Regions from separate parts of the Streptosporangium sp. NPDC051022 genome, predicted to be linked through region 2. Evidence: riboswitches for the same ligand, from Rfam matches in the RefSeq annotation. Region 2 holds a riboswitch; the other holds the start of a gene.

Region 1 (8,877 bases), on a different contig from region 2:
TCGGCCGCCAGGTCGACGTTTCCGCCGTAGCCCTCGTTGAAGACGAGGTAGAGCACCTGTAGCACCGTCCCGAGATCACCGGGCTGGTCGAGCGGCAGCCCCGCGATCCGCCGCTTGGCCCGGCTGATCCGCTGCGCCATGGTCGCCTCGGGGACGAGGTATGCCGCCGCGATCTGCCGCGTGGTCAGGCCACCGACCGCGCGCAGCGTCAGGGCGACGGCCGAGCTCCGCGGCAGGGTGGAGTGCGCGCACAGGAAGTAGAGCCGCAGCGTGTCGTCCGTGGCGGGCGCCGGACCGGCGGAAGGCTCAGCCTCCACGGCGAGTTCCCGCCCCCGCCGCGACGCCTCGGCACGGGTGGCGTCGAGGAACCTGCGCCACGCGACCGCGACGAGCCATGCCTTCGGATCGCGCGGTGGATCGTCCGGCCAGGTTTCCAGCGCCCGGATCAGGGCCTCCTGCACGGCATCCTCGGCCGACGCGAAGTCGGCTCCGCGTCGGCCGAGGACACCGATCACCGCGGGCACGAGCTCCCGCAGCAGTGACTCGTTCACTCGGTCACCGTGGGCGACTCGGTGAGAAACGGTCGGACCTCGAGCCACTCGTGGATCGGCTCGCCACCTGCCCCGGGAGCGGCGGACAGCTCCCCCGCCAGCTGGACCGCGCGATCCCAGGACTCCACGTCGATGACCATCCAGCCGGCGATGAGGTCCTTGGTCTCGGCGAACGGACCGTCGATCACCGGCGGGCGCCCCTCGCCGTCGTAGCGCACGAACGCGCCCTCGGGCGCCAGCGCCTGTCCGTCGACGAACTCACCCGTCTCCTCCAGGCGGGCCGCGAAGTCGCGCATGAACTGCACGTGCGCGTCGACCTCCTCCGGCGTCCACTGGTCCATCGGCGCCCAGTCGACAGCGGGGGTCGGGCCACCTCGGTAGTGCTTCAGCAGCAGGTACTTCATGGTGGTTCTCCTTCTTCGTCTTCTTCGTCTTCTTCGTCGCGCGGCCCGTCGTGGCCGCTCGCGTCCCTGGGACGGAGCCGGCACCACGTTCTCGACACCCGGAAGCGCCCTGATTTCCAGAATCTTCTTCTGGTCGCCGCCGCTGCGCTCGTAGACGGATGAGTCCCATCTCCGCATCGCCGTGAGAGCGGCCGCGGGAGCGGATCTTCGACGGCAGGAGGACAACGATCACGGCGGGATGAGCACGGAGCACTCCGCACTTTGCCGGCGCCCGGGATGACGGCGGCCCGCACGGACACCGATCATCGGCTCACAGCAGTCGTCTTTGCACGACATCGGCGATGACGGCGTTCACGACCTTGCCGACCTCCCCAGGCCCCGGCGCACCCCCCTCCCTGCTGGCGAACAGCATGTGCCCGGCCCCGATCAGGGAGAGCGCCAGCGCATCCACGTCGGCGTCCGCCGCGATGCGTCCCAGCTCGCACTCCTCGTTCAGGTAGGCGGCGATCATGGTCGCGGCATCCGTCAGGACCGGGATGCCGGGAGCCGGTCGGGCCTGACGCAGCCGGGCACGCAATTCATCCCGGAAGATGACGAGACCGACGATCGCCACGGCGACCGAGTCGAACAGGTCGATCAGCGCCCCGGTCAGGTTGCCGGCGACGTCGCCGGTCCCGGCGGAGCCGCGCAGGGCGGCGGCCTGGCCCTCGAGCCGGGTGATGCGGTCCTGCACGAGCTCGGCGAGGAAGGCGTCGAAGTCGGTGAAGTGCCGGTGCAGGACACCCTTGGCGACGCCCGCCTCCGCCGTGATCGCCCGGCTGGTCAGACCGTTGGCCCCGTCCCGGAGCAGGAGGCGCTCGGCGGCGTCGAACAACTGCTGCCGCACATCCCGGAGGGCCACTCCAGTCGGCATTGCCCGTTCCTCCTCCTTCACGCGCCTTCGCTTGCCTTCGCTCACCGCGAACCGTTGCCCGATTGTCGAGTGGGCATGCGCCCACTATGGTGGGCGCATGCCCACTCTAATGCAGGAGCAACCGGAGCCCCAGCGGAACGAACCCCACAGGGCCAGGCAGATGGCGGAGTCGTTCGGGGTCGACGCCGAACGCTACGACCGGGCCCGGCCCGGCTATCCCGATGCCCTGGTGCGGCAGATCATCGCCGCCGCCCCCGGCCCCGACATCGTCGACGTCGGCTGCGGCACCGGCTTGGAAGCCCGCCAGTTCCTGACGGCCGGGTGCAAGGTGCTGGGTGTCGAGCCGGACGTACGGATGGCCGAGTTCGCCCGCCGTACCGGGGTCGAGGTCGAGGTGGCGACGTTCGAGGACTGGGACGCCGCCGGCCGTACCTTCGACGCGGTCGTCGCCGGGCAGTCCTGGCACTGGGTGGACCCGGTCGCGGGCGCGGCCAAGGCGGCGCAGGTTCTGCGTCCCGGTGGCCTGCTGGCGGTGTTCGCGCACGTGTACGACCCACCGCCCCTCGTCGCGGAGGCGTTCGCCACCGTCTTCCGGAAGGTGGTGCCCGACTCACCGCTCAACGCCGGACCGCCGAGGCCAGCCCAGGACATCTACCAGGAGATGTTCGCGACGTTCGCCGACGGCATCCGGAAGGTGGCCGGGTTCGGCGAACCGGAGCAGTGGCGATTCGACTGGGAGCAGTACTACGGCCGTGACGACTGGCTCGACCTGCTGCCCACCACCGGCGGGCTCACCCGACTCCCACCGGACAAGCTGGCCGAGGTGCTGGAGGGCGTCGGGGCCGCCATCGACGCGATCGGAGGCGGCTTCACCATGGCTTACACCACGATGGCGATCACAGCCTCCCTGGACGCCTGAGTCGTCCACCACCGCGAGGGCACGCGGGCCGGTCGCGGCGGCGCCCCTTCGTCCTGGCCACGGGCGGCCCGTCCGGGTTCGCGCCGCGCCGTACCCGGCTGCCCCTTGTCGTACCGCCCGCCGCGCCGACTTCGTGATGGGCCCTTATTGAAGCTGAGGCTCGGAAGTCAGGTCATCATGCGTAATTCATGACCGTTGTATGGCCACACAACCGCACCGCGGCCGCCCCTTCCGTGAGGGGCGGCCGCGGATAGTCAGGTCAGTGGGCGGCCCGGACGTTGCGCGCGGCCGTGACCATGTTGGCCAGGGCCGCCTCGGTCTCGGCGTAGCCGCGGGTCTTCAGACCGCAGTCGGGGTTGACCCAGAGCCGGTCGGCCGGGACGGCCTTCAGGGCGCGGCGCAGGTTGGCCTCCATCTCCTCCACGGTCGGCACCCGGGGCGAGTGGATGTCGTACACGCCCGGCCCGATGCCGTTGGCGTACCCGGCATCGCGCAGGTCGGCGACCAGCTCCATGTGCGAACGGGCCGCCTCGACGCTGGTGACGTCGGCGTCGAGGTCGGCGATCGCGGTGATGATCTCACCGAACTCCGAGTAGCACATGTGCGTGTGGATCTGGGTGGAGACCGCCACCCCCGAGGTGGCCAGCCGGAAGGCCGCCACCGCCCAGGCCAGGTAGTCCTCCTGGTCGGCCCGGCGCAGCGGCAGCAGCTCCCGCAGGGCCGGCTCGTCCACCTGGATGATGCCGATCCCGGCCGCCTCCAGGTCGGCGATCTCGTCGCGCAGGGCCAGGGCGACCTGGCGGGCGGTCTGCGACAGCGGCTGGTCGTCGCGGACGAAGGACCAGGCGAGCATGGTGACCGGGCCGGTCAGCATGCCCTTGACCGGCTTGGCCGTCAGCGACTGCGCATACGCCGCCCACTCCACCGTCATCGGGTCGGGGCGGGAGACGTCGCCGTGCAGGATCGGGGGGCGCACGCAGCGCGTCCCATAAGACTGGACCCAGCCGTGGTCGGTGGCCGCGTATCCGGACAGCTGCTCGGCGAAGTACTGGACCATGTCGTTGCGCTCGGGCTCACCGTGCACGAGAACGTCCAGGCCGAGTTCCTCCTGGAGCCGGATCACCTGCCCGACCTCGGCGCGCATCGCCTCGGTGTAGGCGGCGCCGTCGATCCGGCCGGCCTTGTGGTCGGCGCGGGCCTTGCGGATCCGGGCGGTCTGCGGGAACGATCCGATCGTGGTCGTGGCCAGGTCGGGCAGCCCGAGTTTCTCCTGCTGGGCGGCGAAGCGGGTTGTGCGGTCGGTCCGGTGGACGTCGCCGAGGGCCTGCAGCCGGGCCCGGACCTCGGCGTCGACCCCCGCGCCGGGCACCGGTGCCGCCCGCGGGTCGTCGGAATCCAGCTCGGCCTCCAGCGCCACCAGTTCGGCGACCTTCTGACGGGCGAACGCCAGCCGCGCCCGCACCTGCGGGTCCAGGGCGGTTTCGCCGTCAAGGTCGACGGGCACGTGCAGCAGCGAGCACGACGTGCTCAGCTGCACCTGCCCGGCCAGCCCGAGCAGCACCGCGTACGTCGCCCTGGCCCGCGCCGGGTCGGTCCGCCACACGTTCCTGCCGTCGACCACGCCGGCGACGACGGTCTTGCCGGGCAGCCCGCCGATCGAGGCCACCGCGTCCAGGGTGTCGGGGCGGGAGACGAAGTCCAGCCCGACCGCCTCCACCGCGGTGGAGGCCAGCACCTTCAACGCCTCCGGCGCGACGGTGCCGAAGTAGGTGGCCAGCAGGATCTTCGGACGGCTGGACAGCTCGCCCAGGCGGCGGTAGGCCCGCTCGAGCGCCTCGACCTGTCGGGCGCCGAGATCCCTGACCAGGGCCGGTTCGTCCAGCTGCACCCATTGGGCGCCGGCTCCGGCGAGCCGTTCCAGCAGTTCGGCATAAACCTCCACCAGGGCGTCCAGCAGGTCCAGCGGCACGAACCCCTCGGGCGAGCCCGGCGCGGCCTTGGCCAGCAGCAGGTAGGTCAGGGGGCCGACCAGCACCGGCCGGGTCTCGATCCCCAACGCCCTGGCCTCGAGGTATTCGGCCACGGGTTTGGCCTGCGCGCCGTCGGCGAGCCGGAAGCGGGCGTCCAGGGCCAGTTCGGGGACGATGTAGTGGTAGTTGGTGTCGAACCACTTGGTCATCTCCAGCGCCGGGATGTCCGCGGTGCCGCGCGCCATCGCGAAGTAGCGCTCCAGGCCCGGCAGCGCCCGGTAGCGGTCGGGGACCGCGTCGACCATGACGCTGGTGTCCAGCACCTGGTCGTAGAAGGAGAAGGTGTTCGACGGGATCGTCCCCAGCCCGGCGTCCCGCAGCTCGGTCCACACCGCCCGCCGCAGCGTCGCGGCCGTGGACTGCAGTTCCTCCTCGCCGACGCGCCCGGCCCAGTACTGCTCGGTGGCGAATTTGAGCTCTCGGTGCGCGCCGATGCGCGGGTACCCGAGGATCGTCGTTGTCATGGCAGCTTCCCTCGCTATTGCCAGCATGCGGCCGGGCAGGAGGAAGAGGCACACGACGGGCAGGGAAAACCCCGGCGGGCGCGTCCCAGGCCCTCCCACGAGGCCGCGGACCACCGCGCACCGGCCGGTGCACGGGCGGAGGGCAGGTCTTCGGACTCGCGGGCACCACACCTGAACCTCAGGCGTGACCTACTGGCCGTCGCTTCCCAGACCTTCGGTCCAGTGCGTATGACGGCGGTCGTTCCCACTCACCGCTGCGGGGCAGTCCCGGATTCGCACCGGGTTCCCTCTTACGACGTCCGCACCCGGCCGGGCGCGGACGAACCATCCACGGCGGGATTCTAACCAGCCAACGCGGTGGCCGGATACCTTCGCCGTACTCTGAGACGTCATCCGGTCCGAGGCACGTTCCGCGGGTCCTTCGACCGGATGGCCGAAGGCGCGGCGAAGGGCCGCCACCTGAGCCTCTCGGTGAGCGGCGGCGACGGCTTTCCACATATCCGGCCGGTCGCTCTGGACTTACTAGGACGTCCAACTATATTTTCGGGGTGAAGGCCCGCGGTGCAGGGAAGCCGGTGTGAATCCGGCGCGGTCCCGCCACTGTGACCGGGGAGTGCGTCATCGCTGTATGAGGCCACTGGCGAGAGCCGGGAAGGCCGGATGACGTGCGCTGATCCGGGAGTCAGGATACCGGCCGCGGGTTGATCCGTGTTGTCCACGAGGATGGAGCGAACACGCATGGCATCGGTACGCGCTCGCGAGCCCGGAAACGTCCCGGCGGTGGAGGATCCCCCGCGCTGACGGCCCTGCTGCGCCCTGACCCGTTCACCGTTTCCGGCCCGCCCATCGGTGCGCTGGACCGCGGGCGAGGCACGCCCATCTTCGGATCCCACCTGGCGAAAGCAGGTCGTTCATGGTCCGTGAGCTGACACATTTCATCGGCGGCAAACAGGTTCCCGGGGCATCGGGTGCCCACGGTGACGTCCACGATCCCGGCACCGGGCGGGTCCAGGCCCGTGTCCCGCTGGCGAACCGGGCCGAGACCGAGGCGGCGATCGCCGACGCCGAGGCCGCTCAGGAGGAGTGGGCACGGTGGAACCCGCAGCGCCGCGCCCGCGTGCTGCTGTGCTTCCTGCGACTGGTCGAAGCCGAGCGTGAGCCGCTGGCCCGGCTGCTGTCGTCCGAGCACGGCAAGACGGTCGCCGACGCCGACGGCGACCTGCAGCGCGGGCTGGAGGTGGTCGAGTTCGCCGCGGGCATCCCGCACCTGCTCAAGGGCGAGTTCACCGACAGCGCCGGGACGGGCATCGACGTGTACTCGATGCGCCAGCCACTGGGCGTGGTCGCCGGGATCACGCCGTTCAACTTCCCGGCGATGATCCCGCTGTGGCAGGCCGCCCCCGCCCTCGCCTGCGGCAACGCCTTCGTGCTCAAGCCGTCCGAGCGTGACCCGTCGGTACCGTTGCGGCTGGCCGAGCTGTTCGTCGAGGCGGGTCTGCCGCCCGGCGTGCTGAACGTGGTCAACGGAGGCAAGGAGGCGGTCGACACCCTGCTGGAGGATCCGCGGGTGGCCGCGCTGGGATTCGTCGGCTCCACGGCGATCGCGGAGTACGTGTACACGACGGCGACGGCCCGCGGAAAGCGCGCCCAGTGCTTCGGCGGCGCCAAGAACCACATGATCATCATGCCCGACGCCGACCTGGACCAGGCCGCCGACGCCCTGATCGGCGCGGGGTACGGCTCCGCGGGCGAACGGTGCATGGCCATCTCCGTCGCCGTTCCCGTCGGGCAGGAGACCGCCGACGCCCTGGTGGCCAAACTGGTGGAGCGGATCGGCGGGCTGCGGGTCGGCCCCTCCCACGACCCCGACGCCGATTTCGGCCCGCTGGTCGGCCCCGACGCGCTGGAACGGGTCCGCGGCTATCTCGATCTCGGTGTCGCCGAGGGCGCCCAGCTGGTGGTCGACGGCCGCCAGGTGAACGTGGCCGGACACGAGGGCGGCTTCTTCATCGGCGCCTCGCTCTTCGACCACGTCACCCCCGGCATGCGCGTCTACCGGGAGGAGATCTTCGGGCCCGTCCTGTCGGTGGTGCGCGCCGCCGACTACGAGCAGGCGCTGCGGCTGCCCAGCGAACACGAGTACGGCAACGGCGTGGCCATCTTCACCCGCGACGGCGACACCGCCCGCGACTTCACCCGCCGGGTCAACACCGGCATGGTCGGCGTCAACGTCCCCATCCCGGTCCCGGTGGCCTACCACAGCTTCGGCGGCTGGAAGCGGTCGATGTTCGGTGACCTCAACCAGTTCGGCACGGACTCGATCCGCTTCTACACCCGCACCAAGACCGTCACCTCGCGCTGGCCCTCCGGGGTCAGGGAAGGCGCGAGCTTCGTCATCCCCACGATGGGGTGAGGGACGATGCTCACACTCACCGACGACCAGGTCGCGATCGTGGAGACGGTCCGCGACTTCGCCCGCGAGCACCTGGCCCCCGATGCCGTCGACTGGGACCGCCGCAAGCACTTCCCGGTGGACGTGCTCGTCAAGGCGGCCGACCTCGGCCTCGGCGGCGTCTACGTCGCCGAGGAGATGGGCGGCTCGGGCCTGTCCAGGACCGACGCCGCGCTGATCTTCGAGGCGCTGGCCACCGGCTGTCCCTCCATCGCCGCCTACGTCTCCATCCACAACATGGTCGCCTGGATGATCGACCACTACGGCACCGCCGAGCAGCGCACCCGCTGGCTGCCCGGCCTGTGCTCGATGCGGTCCCTGGCCGGCTACTGCCTCACCGAGCCCGGCGCCGGGTCCGACGCCGCCGCGCTCAGTACGCGAGCGGTGCGCGAGGGTGACCACTACGTCCTGGACGGTGTCAAGCAGTTCATCTCCGGCGCGGGCGCCGCGCAGGTGTACGTGGTGATGGCCCGTACCGGTGGCCCCGGCGCCCGGGGCATCTCGGCGTTCGTGGTCGAACGCGACGACCCGGGCCTCTCCTTCGGCCCCAACGAGGAGAAGATGGGCTGGAACGCCCAGCCCACCCGCCAGGTCCTCCTGGAGGGGGTCCGCATCCCGGCCACCCGCCTGCTGGGCGAGGAGGGCGACGGCTTCCGGATCGCGATGAGCGGCCTGAACGGCGGCCGCCTGGGCATCGCCGCCTGCTCCCTGGGCGGCGCGCAGGCGGCGCTGGAGGCCTGCACCGCCTATCTCGCCGACCGGGAGGCCTTCGGCGCCAAGCTGCTGCGGGCCCAGGCACTGCAGTTCTCCCTGGCCGATATGGTGACCGAGCTGGAGGCCGCGCGGGCACTGGTGTGGCGCGCCGCCGCCGCGCTCGACACGGGCGACCCCAGGGCCGCGGAGCTGTGCGCGATGGCCAAGCGATTCGCCACCGACACCGGTTTCGCCGTCGCAGACCAGGCCCTGCAGTTGCACGGCGGCTACGGCTATCTCACCGAGTACGGCATCGAGAAGATCGTCCGCGACCTGCGGGTGCATCGGATCCTGGAAGGAACGAACGAGATCATGCGCGTCATCGTCGCCCGCGGACTGACCGGAGCCGCCTGATGAGCACACTGTCGGACACCGGAGTGGAGACCCTGGT
Region 2 (8,877 bases):
CGGGCGATCAGGTCGGCCAGGACCAGGAAGGCGGCACCGCCGACCAGCGAGAGCGGGAGCACGACGCGGTAGGACCCCCCGGCCAGGCGGCGGACCACGTGCGGGACCACGATGCCGACGAAGCCGATCAGCCCGCTGACCGCGACGGCCGAGGCGGTCGCCAGGGAGGCGGCCAGCAGCACGACGAGCCGGACCCGGGCGACGTCGACGCCGAGACCCGCCGCCTCGTCGTCGCCGACCGACAGGACGTCCAGCAGCCTGCCGTACAGCAGCATGACCACCACCGAGACCAGGGCGTACGGCACGACCAGCCTGACCTGCTCCCAGCCACCGCCGACGTTGCCCAGGATCCAGCCGTAGACCCGCTGGAGTTCCTCCACGTTGAGCTGTTGCAGGAAGGTCTGGATCGCGGTGAGGAAGGAGGTGACGGCCACGCCCGCGAGGACCAGCGTGGCTGTGCCGCCGCGCAGGCCCGCGACGTTGCCCAGCGCGTAGGCGAGCAGCACGCCGCCGATGGCCCCGGCGAACGCGGCGACCGGGATGAGGAGCGTGTTGCCGTCGCCCCTGGCGAACACGATCGCCGCCGTGGTCGCCAGCCCCGCTCCCGCGGCGGCGCCCAGCAGGTAGGGGTCGGCCAGCGGGTTGCGGAACACCCCCTGGTATCCGGCGCCCGCGCAGGCCAGCAGGCCGCCGACGATCGCGGCGAGCAGGACCCTGGGCAGCCGGAGCTCGAACAGCAGCCCCTTCTCGACCGGTGCCAGTCCCGAGTCGACCGAGACGAAGGGCAGCCAGTCGAGCAGTTGCAGCGCCACCTTCTGCGGCTCGATGCCCGCCGCGCCGATCAGCAGGGCCGCGAACATGCTCGCCAGCAGGACGCAGGAGGCCGCGACCGCCACCGGCGGGCGGAGCCCGGTCGCCCGCGGCGGACGGAACCCGGCCGCCCGGGGCTCGGCGCCACCGCCGGGCGGGGGTGACGGGTCACCCCCGGGCCGAGGTGCCGGATCGCCACCGAGCGAGGCCTCGGGGCGGGAGAGGTCGGTCACTTAGCTGGTCGCGGCTTTCTTGACGGCGGCGCCGACCTGCTCGGCGAGGTCGGCGACCCGGGGCCCCCAGCGGGAGGCGATGTCGTCGTCGAGGAGGACGACCTGGTCGTTCTTGATCGCGGAGAGGCCGGACCAGCCGGGACGTTTGGCCAGGGTCTCCTTCGACTGGCCGCAGCACTTGGTGTCGGCCAGGAAGACGAGGTCCGGGTCGGCCTTGGCGACGAACTCGGCCGACAGCTTGGGATAGCCGCCCGCCGCCTCGGGGGCCTTGTCGGCGATGTTGGTCAGGCCGAACAGGCCGTAGACCTGGCCGATGAAGGTGGTGGACGTGACCGAGTAGGGGGTGCTGTCCAGCTCGTGGTAGTAGGTGAGCTTCTTGTCCCGGGGCGCGGCGGCGGCCAGCGTCTCGATCCGCTCCTTCATGCCGGTGACCACCTCATCGGCCTTGGCCTGGTTGCCGGTGGCCGCGCCGAGGTCGGCGATCTGGTCGTAGGCGTCGTCGAACTTGGTCGCGGCGGGTTCGAGCAGCACCGGCACGCCGAGCGTGCCCAGCTTGGCGACGACGCCGTCGATGTCGTTGGCGAGCACGATCAGGTCGGGCTTCTGGGCGACGATCGCCTCGACGTTCGGCTTGAAGCCGGACAGGCTGCTCTTGGGCGCCTCCGCCGGGTAGTTGGACTGGTCGTCGACCGCGACGACCTGGGCGCCCGCGCCGACGGCGAAGAGGCTCTCGGTGGCGGTCGGTGACAGCGAGACGATCCGTTCGGGCCTCTTCGGGACGACGACGGGACCGTTGCCCGCCTGCACCGTGACGGGGAAGCCCGCGGCCCCTGTGGATCCCGGGGATCCTGCCGTGGACGCCGAGGAGGGCGCCGGCGACGTCGCGGTCGCGTCCTGGGGGGCGGTGGAACTCTGACCGCATCCGGCCAGGGTCAGCACACCGAGCAGCACGCCGATGAGGGCGGGAGGTACGGGCCTCACGCGGGGGTCCTTTCGGTCATCGGAACAGAGAGACCCGTGAAGGGACGGGGTCACCCTTTCCACGAGGGTCGACGACGTCGGCACGGCGGAAGGCGACCTGGCTCGATCCTGAGGATCATGACAGTTGCGGGACAGCGCCGGACTCACACCGGACTTCGCTACGCGCCGTGCGTCGGATAAACGTTATCAATCCCCCCTGAGCAGCCCACGTCAAGGTTTGGACACGGGGCCTTCACCCCGCGTCACGGGCCTTTCCGCCCGGTGCCCGTACCTCCGGAGGGGCGTGGGAAGCCGCGGGGGCGGGGCGGGGGTTCGTGAAGGTGGAGGTGTCAGCCGAGGTGTCGTTCGGCCGCGGCGATGATCTCCTGCAGGCGCAGGCCGTGCGCGGCGTCGAGGGGGTGGCCGCCGCCGTGCTCGACGGTCTCGGCGAACTCGGCGAGCATCACGGCGAAGACGTCGGAGCCGAGCCGGTCGCCCTCGAGGCGCTGGTGGCCGAGACGGCCGTAGATGTCCACGTGGGAGGGCGGTGTCTCACCGGGCACGCTCATGCACAGCGAGGCCTCGCTGATCGCGCCCGTCTCGTGTTCCAGCAGCAGGCCGACCCATCCCCTCGGGTTACCGTGGGCGCGTACGCCGACGACACGGCCGAGCGCGGCGTCCAGCATGTCGATCATGTGCGGGCCGACGTCGAGGATCGCGCCGTGCTCCAGCCGCCACGGGGAAGTGAAGTCGCCCAGCAGGGCCCCGGAGACGTTGGCCGCGTGACCGCCGAACGGTTCGAGGGCCGAGACCCTGGCCAGGAACGCCCTGGTCGCCTCCGAGTATCGCCAGGTGAGAACCATCTGGGAGGGCACGCCCGCCTCGGCGACCGCGCCGGCCAGCCGCCGGGCCCCGTCCAGGTCGGCGGCGAGCGGTTTCTCCAGCAGCAGCGCCTTGCCCGCCTTGGCGGCGAGCACGCCGAGCTCGGCCTGTACGGCGGGCGGCACCGAGAACGCGACCGCCTCGCAGTTGTCGAACAGCTCCTCGACGCGCTTGAAGACCGGGACGCCGAATCTGGCGGCGGCCTCGGGGCGCCGGGCCCACACGCCCACCAGGCGCGTGTCCGGTCCGGCGGCCAGCATCGGCGCGTGCACCATCTCCGCCCACGGCCCCGCGCCCACCAAACCCACGGATATCGTCACCGCCCCAGCTTCTCACGCCTCCGTCACCCGATCGCGCGCTCGGGCCGTACCCGGACCGCGCCCCGGGCACGGCGTTCCGGAGCCCTTCGCGGGGAGCGGCGCGCGAGGACGTGGAGGGAACCCGTGAGGCATCGGCCGGGCGGCGCGGGCCGTACCGGCATGATGGGTTCCCTATGGACGAGATGATTCTGCTGCGGCACGGCGAGACCGAGTGGAGCAGGGACGGGCGCCACACCGGGCGTACCGATCTGCGGCTGACCGGCAGGGGCGAGGACCAGGCGCGGGCTCTCGCGCCGCTGGTCAAGGGCAGGTCCTTCGGCCTGACCCTGGTCAGCCCCGCCCGGCGGGCCCGCCGTACGGCCGAGCTCGCCGGGCTGGACGCCTACGAGGTCGACCCGGACCTGTGGGAGTGGGACTACGGCGGCTACGAGGGCATCACGACCCCGGAGATCCGGCGGACGCGTCCCGGCTGGCACCTGTGGCGTGACGGAGTCATCCCAGGTGACGCCGAGCATCCCGGCGAGAGAGCGGAGGAGGTCGCCGCGCGCGCCGACCGGGTGATCGCCAGGGCTCGCGCCGCCGACGGCGAAGTCGTCGCGGTCGCCCACGGTCACTTCCTGCGGGTGCTGTGCGCCCGGTGGCTCGGCCTGCCTCCGCAGGACGGCCGTCTCTTCCGCCTGGACACCGGCACCTACTCCCGGCTGGGCTTCGAACACGGTGAGCCGGTCGTGCTCACCTGGAACGCTCCCGCCTGAGGGCGCGTGCCGCCCGGCCGGGTGTCCGGCGCGGAAGCGGGCGCCCGGTCCGGGACCGAGCCGGGCCCGGAGTCCGGATCCGGGTCCCGGGGATCGGGACCGGATCGTTCAGACGGCTGTGACGCCGGGTCGTGGACCGCGGCCCGTCAGCCACTCGAGGACCCCTCGGTGACCGCGGCGGGCTTCCTCGAAGTGGTTCCACCGCCAGTAACGGGGCTGGTCGCGTACTCCGGTGACCCATGTGCGGTAGGACACCGGAGTGGTCGCACCGTCGCCTGTGGCCTGTGAGGCGACGCCATATGTGCGGATCACAACGCGACCGCCCGGTGCGAACAGCACGTCGTCGGCCACGGGATACAGGGTCATCTGGTCGAACACGGCTTGGGCCCCCATTCGCTGGCTGACCCAAACTCTTCCCTGCCGACCCGCTCCCCGAGTTACGTCACCGGCGCGCGGAGGTTAACCAGGCGCGCCTGATGTAAAAACGGCGTTACACCGTAAGGCTGTCGAACTCCCCGTCCTTCACCCCGAGCACCAGCGCGCGGATCTCGTCGCGGGTGTAAATCAGTGCCGGCCCCCCGGGAAAACGGGAGTTCCGGACCGCGATACTGCCATCGGGCAGTTCGGCCAGCTCGACGCAGTTGCCCGTCGAGTTGCTGTGACGACTCTTACGCCAACTCGCCCCGGCCAGGTCCGTGGCGGGCATGCCGTTGTAGGTGTGCTTCATTTAGATCTCTCTGAGAAGGTCGCCGAGGATCTCGGCGGTGCCCCCAGGCGTGGTGCTTTCCACGCACAGCTGCTCCATGGCCGTGAGGTATGGATCGATGTCCTCACGCTTGTCCAGGTAGAGGGCACCCCAGAGCTGCTCGACATAAACGACGTCCGACAGGTCGGACTCGGGAAACCGCAAGATGCTGAACGCACCACCCTCGGCTGCGTGCATACCGAACCGGAAGGGCATCACCTGGATGGTGATGTTAGGCAGCGCGGCCACCTCCAGCAGGTGCTGGAGCTGCTCGCGCATGATCTCCCGTCCTCCGATCGGGCGCTTCAGGGCCGCCTCGTCGATGACCGCCCACAGGCGTGGGCCGTTCTTCTTCGTCAGACGCTCCTGACGTTGCATGCGCATGTGCACGCGACGATCGATGTCCGCCTCCGGCACGTCCGGGTAGCCCAACCGGATCACGGTGCGCGCGTAGGCGGCCGTCTGCAGCAGGCCGGGAACGAACTGCACCTCATAGGTGCGGATCACGTTCGCCGCCTCCTCCAGCCCCACGTAGGTGGTGAACCAGTTCGGCAGGAGATCGCCGTACTTGTGCCACCAGCCGGGGGTGTTCGCCTCGCGGACCATCTCCAGCAGGCCGCGCCGTTCTGCGTCATCGAGCACGCCGTACAGGGTGAGCAGATCTTCCACGTCCCGTGTCTTGAAACCGACACGGCCCAGCTCCATCCGGCTGATCTTGGACTCCGAGGCGCGGATGTGGAATCCGGCCACCTCACGCGGTAGTCCCTTCTCCTCACGCAACCGGCGCAGGCTTGCGCCGAGCATGATGCGCCGAACGGTGGAACCGGTACCGGGCGGGTCCATGGACACGTGGCTGCTCCTCGCTCGCTTTCCTGATCGACAGTCTGTCACTTCGCGGCACAAGATTCCCCAGCCGCGGACAAGATCCCCTTTCTGTCTCGATTGCCGAATTCAGGGGTAACCGTAGCGGTTGCACACACCTTATGCACGTGCATTCGCTCTTGCACCTGCACGGGAGTTTGCACCATGATGATCGCTGTGCAGTCCGCCCAAACCGCGCTCTCCCGAACCTCCTGGACGGCGCTCGACTGGTGGCCCCCCGTCGGCTGGTGGCCCGACGCGGCCCGTGATCTCCTCTCCGGATCCACGGCCATGGCCAGCGCCACATTCGTGCTTCCCCCGCAGGCCGAGTCGGTCCACTCCGCCCGCAGCTTCGCGACGGGGACGCTCATCGGCTGGAAGCTCAGCGAGTTGACCGAGAACATGGAGCTCGTCGTCTCGGAACTGGCTACCAACGCCTTCAGACACGGCCTGCGACTGGCCGAGTCACGCGCCAAGGAGCCGATCAGGCTGTCCCTGCTGCGCCGGGGTGGCATGGTCGCCTGCGCGTTGAACGACCCGGGATCGGGCTTCCCCGCGCTGCGCGATCCGTCACCCCTGGACATCGGCGGGCTCGGACTGCACATCGTCGAGTCGCTGAGCCTGCGCTGGGGCTGGGCGCCCCTGGCCCCCTACGGAAAGATCGTCTGGGCGATCCTCCGGTAGCCTCCCCCGGCTTCCCGGCCCGCCAGCGGCCTCCCCGGTCCTCCGGCCGCCCCTGCGCTCCACGGCGGTGCCGGTGTCCGTGCGACGGCCCGCCCCCGGTCCCGTCCCGCCGACGGCCCGTCTCCGGCTGCGACGTCCCCGTGACGCGCCGCCGCGCGGACGCGGGCACCGCCGCGCGGACGCACGGCCACAGATCCTCCCCGGAAGGCGCCGCCTCTTCCCCTCATATGGCGCCGATCGGTCACCGGGGCCGCCACGTACCCCCGCGGGCGGCCCCGGGACCGGTCAAACCCCGGAGAACATCACCGGAACCGGTAGCATTCTGCGCGGTGCATCCCGTCAGAGATGCCCTCTGCATTACCGTGGATGTTTATGGCTCACGGAGAGTCCCCGCGCGAGATTCCTGCAGAGAGCTGCGAGATGGACGATCACCTGCTCGGCTGGTTGAAAACCCTCGACGAAGAACGCCTCACCCGGGTTCTGGCCAACAGACCGGACGCCATCGCCCCGCCGTGGCCGCGCCGCCTGGACACCCTGGCACAGCGCCTGGGCAACGGGTTCGCGGTGATATCGGTCATGCGCGGCCTTCCGCTGCCCGCGTTGGAGATCGCGCAGGCCGCGCTGGCCCTGGGCGACCGGATCGACATCGAGGCGCTGGCCCGGTTCATGGGCGTGCCCGAGGCCGAGGTGGCCCCCTGGATCGGCCTGCTGTTCGACCACGCCCTGGCCTGGCCCGACGACGAGGGGCTCATCCGGATCTCCGGCGGCGTCGCCCGCTGGTGGACGGCTCCGTGCGGGCTCGGCGAGCCGCTCCCCCACTACCTGAACTCCTGGACCGTCAGCGCCGACGCCCTGCGCGCCCTCGCCAGGACACTCGGCCTTCCGCACGGCCCCAAACGTCACACGATCACCAAGGCCACCGAGATGCTCTCCGATCCCGGGCGGCTGGCCGCCATGCTCGACCGGGCCCCGAAGGGGACGAGGCGGCTGCTCGAGGAGTTCGCCTGGGACGGCCCGGTCCGCGACGTCGACGGCGGCCGGTTCGTGCTGCCCGGGTCCCCCGAGAAGTGGGCCGGCGATCGCGGGCTGCTCTTCCGGCCGAACTGGAACACCGCCGAGATGCCCCGGGAGGTGGCGCTCGCGCTGCGCGGCCCCGACTACCACCCGCCGTTCACCCCGCACCCGCCCGACCTGGCGACCGTCCCGGTGGATCCCGAGGCCGTCGACCACCTGATGACGCTGGCCGCCCCGCACGTGGTCGAGCGCTGCGCCGCGATGCTGGAGAACACCGCCAAGATCCCGCTGCCGCTGCTGAAGGCGGGCGGGGTGGGCGTGCGCGAGGTGCGCAGGCTGGCCAGGGACACCGGGTGCGACGAGGACGAGGCCCGGCTGTTGCTGGAGATCTGCGCGGTGGCCCGGCTGCTGGCCTGGGACGACTCGGCGGGCGGGCTGGTGCCGACCGAGAAGTTCGACCGCTGGCGGCTGGACGACGCGGCGGCCAGGCTGCGGGTGCTGCTGTCGGCGTGGTGGCGGATGGAACGCTCGTCGCTGCGCAGGACCGACGGCAAGTACGGCACGGTGCTCGGCGACGATCCGGCCGGGGCCATGGTCGCCCGGGCCAGACGGGCGGTGCTCGGCGTGCTGGCGCGCCTGCCCGCCAGCACGGCGTGCGCCGACCCGGACGGGCTGATCGGGTCCGCCCACTGGCACGCCCCGCTGCTCGACCAGCCGCTTCTGGCCGAGTGCGCCCCGGCCGTGCTGGAGGAGGGCCGGATGCTCGGGCTGGTCGCCTACGACACGATCACCGACCTGGGCCGCGCCCTCGCCGCCCTGGAGACCGCCGGGGACGAGAACGACGACTCCACGCCGGTCGTGGAGAACGACCCGGTGCTGGTCGAGTGCTCGACCCGGGCGCTGGCCAGCGTACGGCGGAGCGCGCTGTTCGGCGCCGACCTCACCGCGGTGGTGACCGGCCCGCCCTCGGCCGAGCTGGCCGGGCTCCTCGACCGGGCCGCCGACCGCGAGTCCAGGGGCGCCGCCTCGGTGTGGCGGTTCAGCCCGGTGAGCGTGCGCAGGGCGATGGACACGGGCTGCACCGCGGACGACCTGCTGGCCGAACTCGCCGAGGTGGGCACGGTGCCGCAGCCGCTGGAGTACCTCGTGCGCGACGTCGCCAGACGGCACGGCGAGGTCACCGTGACCACGGTCGCCTGCATCGTGCAGGCCTCCGATCCGACGCTGCTGGCCGAGATCGCCGGGCACCGGCGCCTGGCCAGGCTGGGCCTGCGGCTGCTCGCCCCGACCGTGCTCGCCAGTGCCCTCCCCGCGGACAAGACCCTCGCCGCGCTCAGGGAGAACGGCTACGCCCCGGTTCCCGTCGAGGACACCGGGGAGATCACCGTCCGCCGCGCCCGGATCGAGGAGCCCCAGAACGGGCGGCTGATCCTGCTGCCGGGCGGTCGCGTGGCCGAGTTCGAGCAGCCGCCGTATCCGCTGTTCGAGGCGCCGCCCGACCCGCGCGAGCACGCCCAGCGGCTGCTCTCCACGGAAGGCGGCTCCCAGCAGAACGGCAGGACGTGGGCGGTGATCGGCCGGATGGCCTCCCGGCTGCCGACCGCCCAGCAGTC

Evidence for each region. A riboswitch is a leader RNA that binds a small molecule or an ion and turns the genes downstream of it on or off. The one in region 2 is predicted to bind cobalamin.
Region 1: linked by a shared signal. The riboswitch ahead of AB0N02_RS22245 (CoA-acylating methylmalonate-semialdehyde dehydrogenase) and the one ahead of AB0N02_RS23110 (ABC transporter substrate-binding protein) in region 2 are both predicted to bind cobalamin.

What each region holds. Positions count from the first base shown of each region.
Region 1 is NZ_JBFBCF010000013.1:163,439-172,315, reverse strand. It holds gene AB0N02_RS22270 (DUF6596 domain-containing protein) at 1-551, opposite strand, end outside; gene AB0N02_RS22265 (YciI family protein) at 548-955, opposite strand; gene AB0N02_RS22260 (TetR family transcriptional regulator) at 1,266-1,868, opposite strand; gene AB0N02_RS22255 (class I SAM-dependent methyltransferase) at 1,966-2,787, shown strand; gene metE (5-methyltetrahydropteroyltriglutamate--homocysteine S-methyltransferase) at 3,047-5,281, opposite strand; cobalamin riboswitch at 5,405-5,625, opposite strand; cobalamin riboswitch at 5,811-5,995, shown strand; gene AB0N02_RS22245 (CoA-acylating methylmalonate-semialdehyde dehydrogenase) at 6,195-7,694, shown strand; gene AB0N02_RS22240 (acyl-CoA dehydrogenase family protein) at 7,701-8,840, shown strand; gene AB0N02_RS22235 (enoyl-CoA hydratase/isomerase family protein) at 8,840-8,877, shown strand, end outside.
Region 2 is NZ_JBFBCF010000014.1:117,842-126,718, forward strand. It holds gene AB0N02_RS23105 (iron ABC transporter permease) at 1-860, opposite strand, end outside; gene AB0N02_RS23110 (ABC transporter substrate-binding protein) at 1,044-2,024, opposite strand; adenosylcobalamin (AdoCbl) riboswitch at 2,070-2,210, opposite strand; gene AB0N02_RS23115 (Gfo/Idh/MocA family oxidoreductase) at 2,354-3,205, opposite strand; gene AB0N02_RS23120 (histidine phosphatase family protein) at 3,379-3,960, shown strand; gene AB0N02_RS23125 (hypothetical protein) at 4,069-4,338, opposite strand; gene AB0N02_RS23130 (DUF397 domain-containing protein) at 4,451-4,687, opposite strand; gene AB0N02_RS23135 (helix-turn-helix transcriptional regulator) at 4,688-5,509, opposite strand; gene AB0N02_RS23140 (ATP-binding protein) at 5,735-6,250, shown strand; gene AB0N02_RS23145 (helicase-associated domain-containing protein) at 6,671-8,877, shown strand, end outside.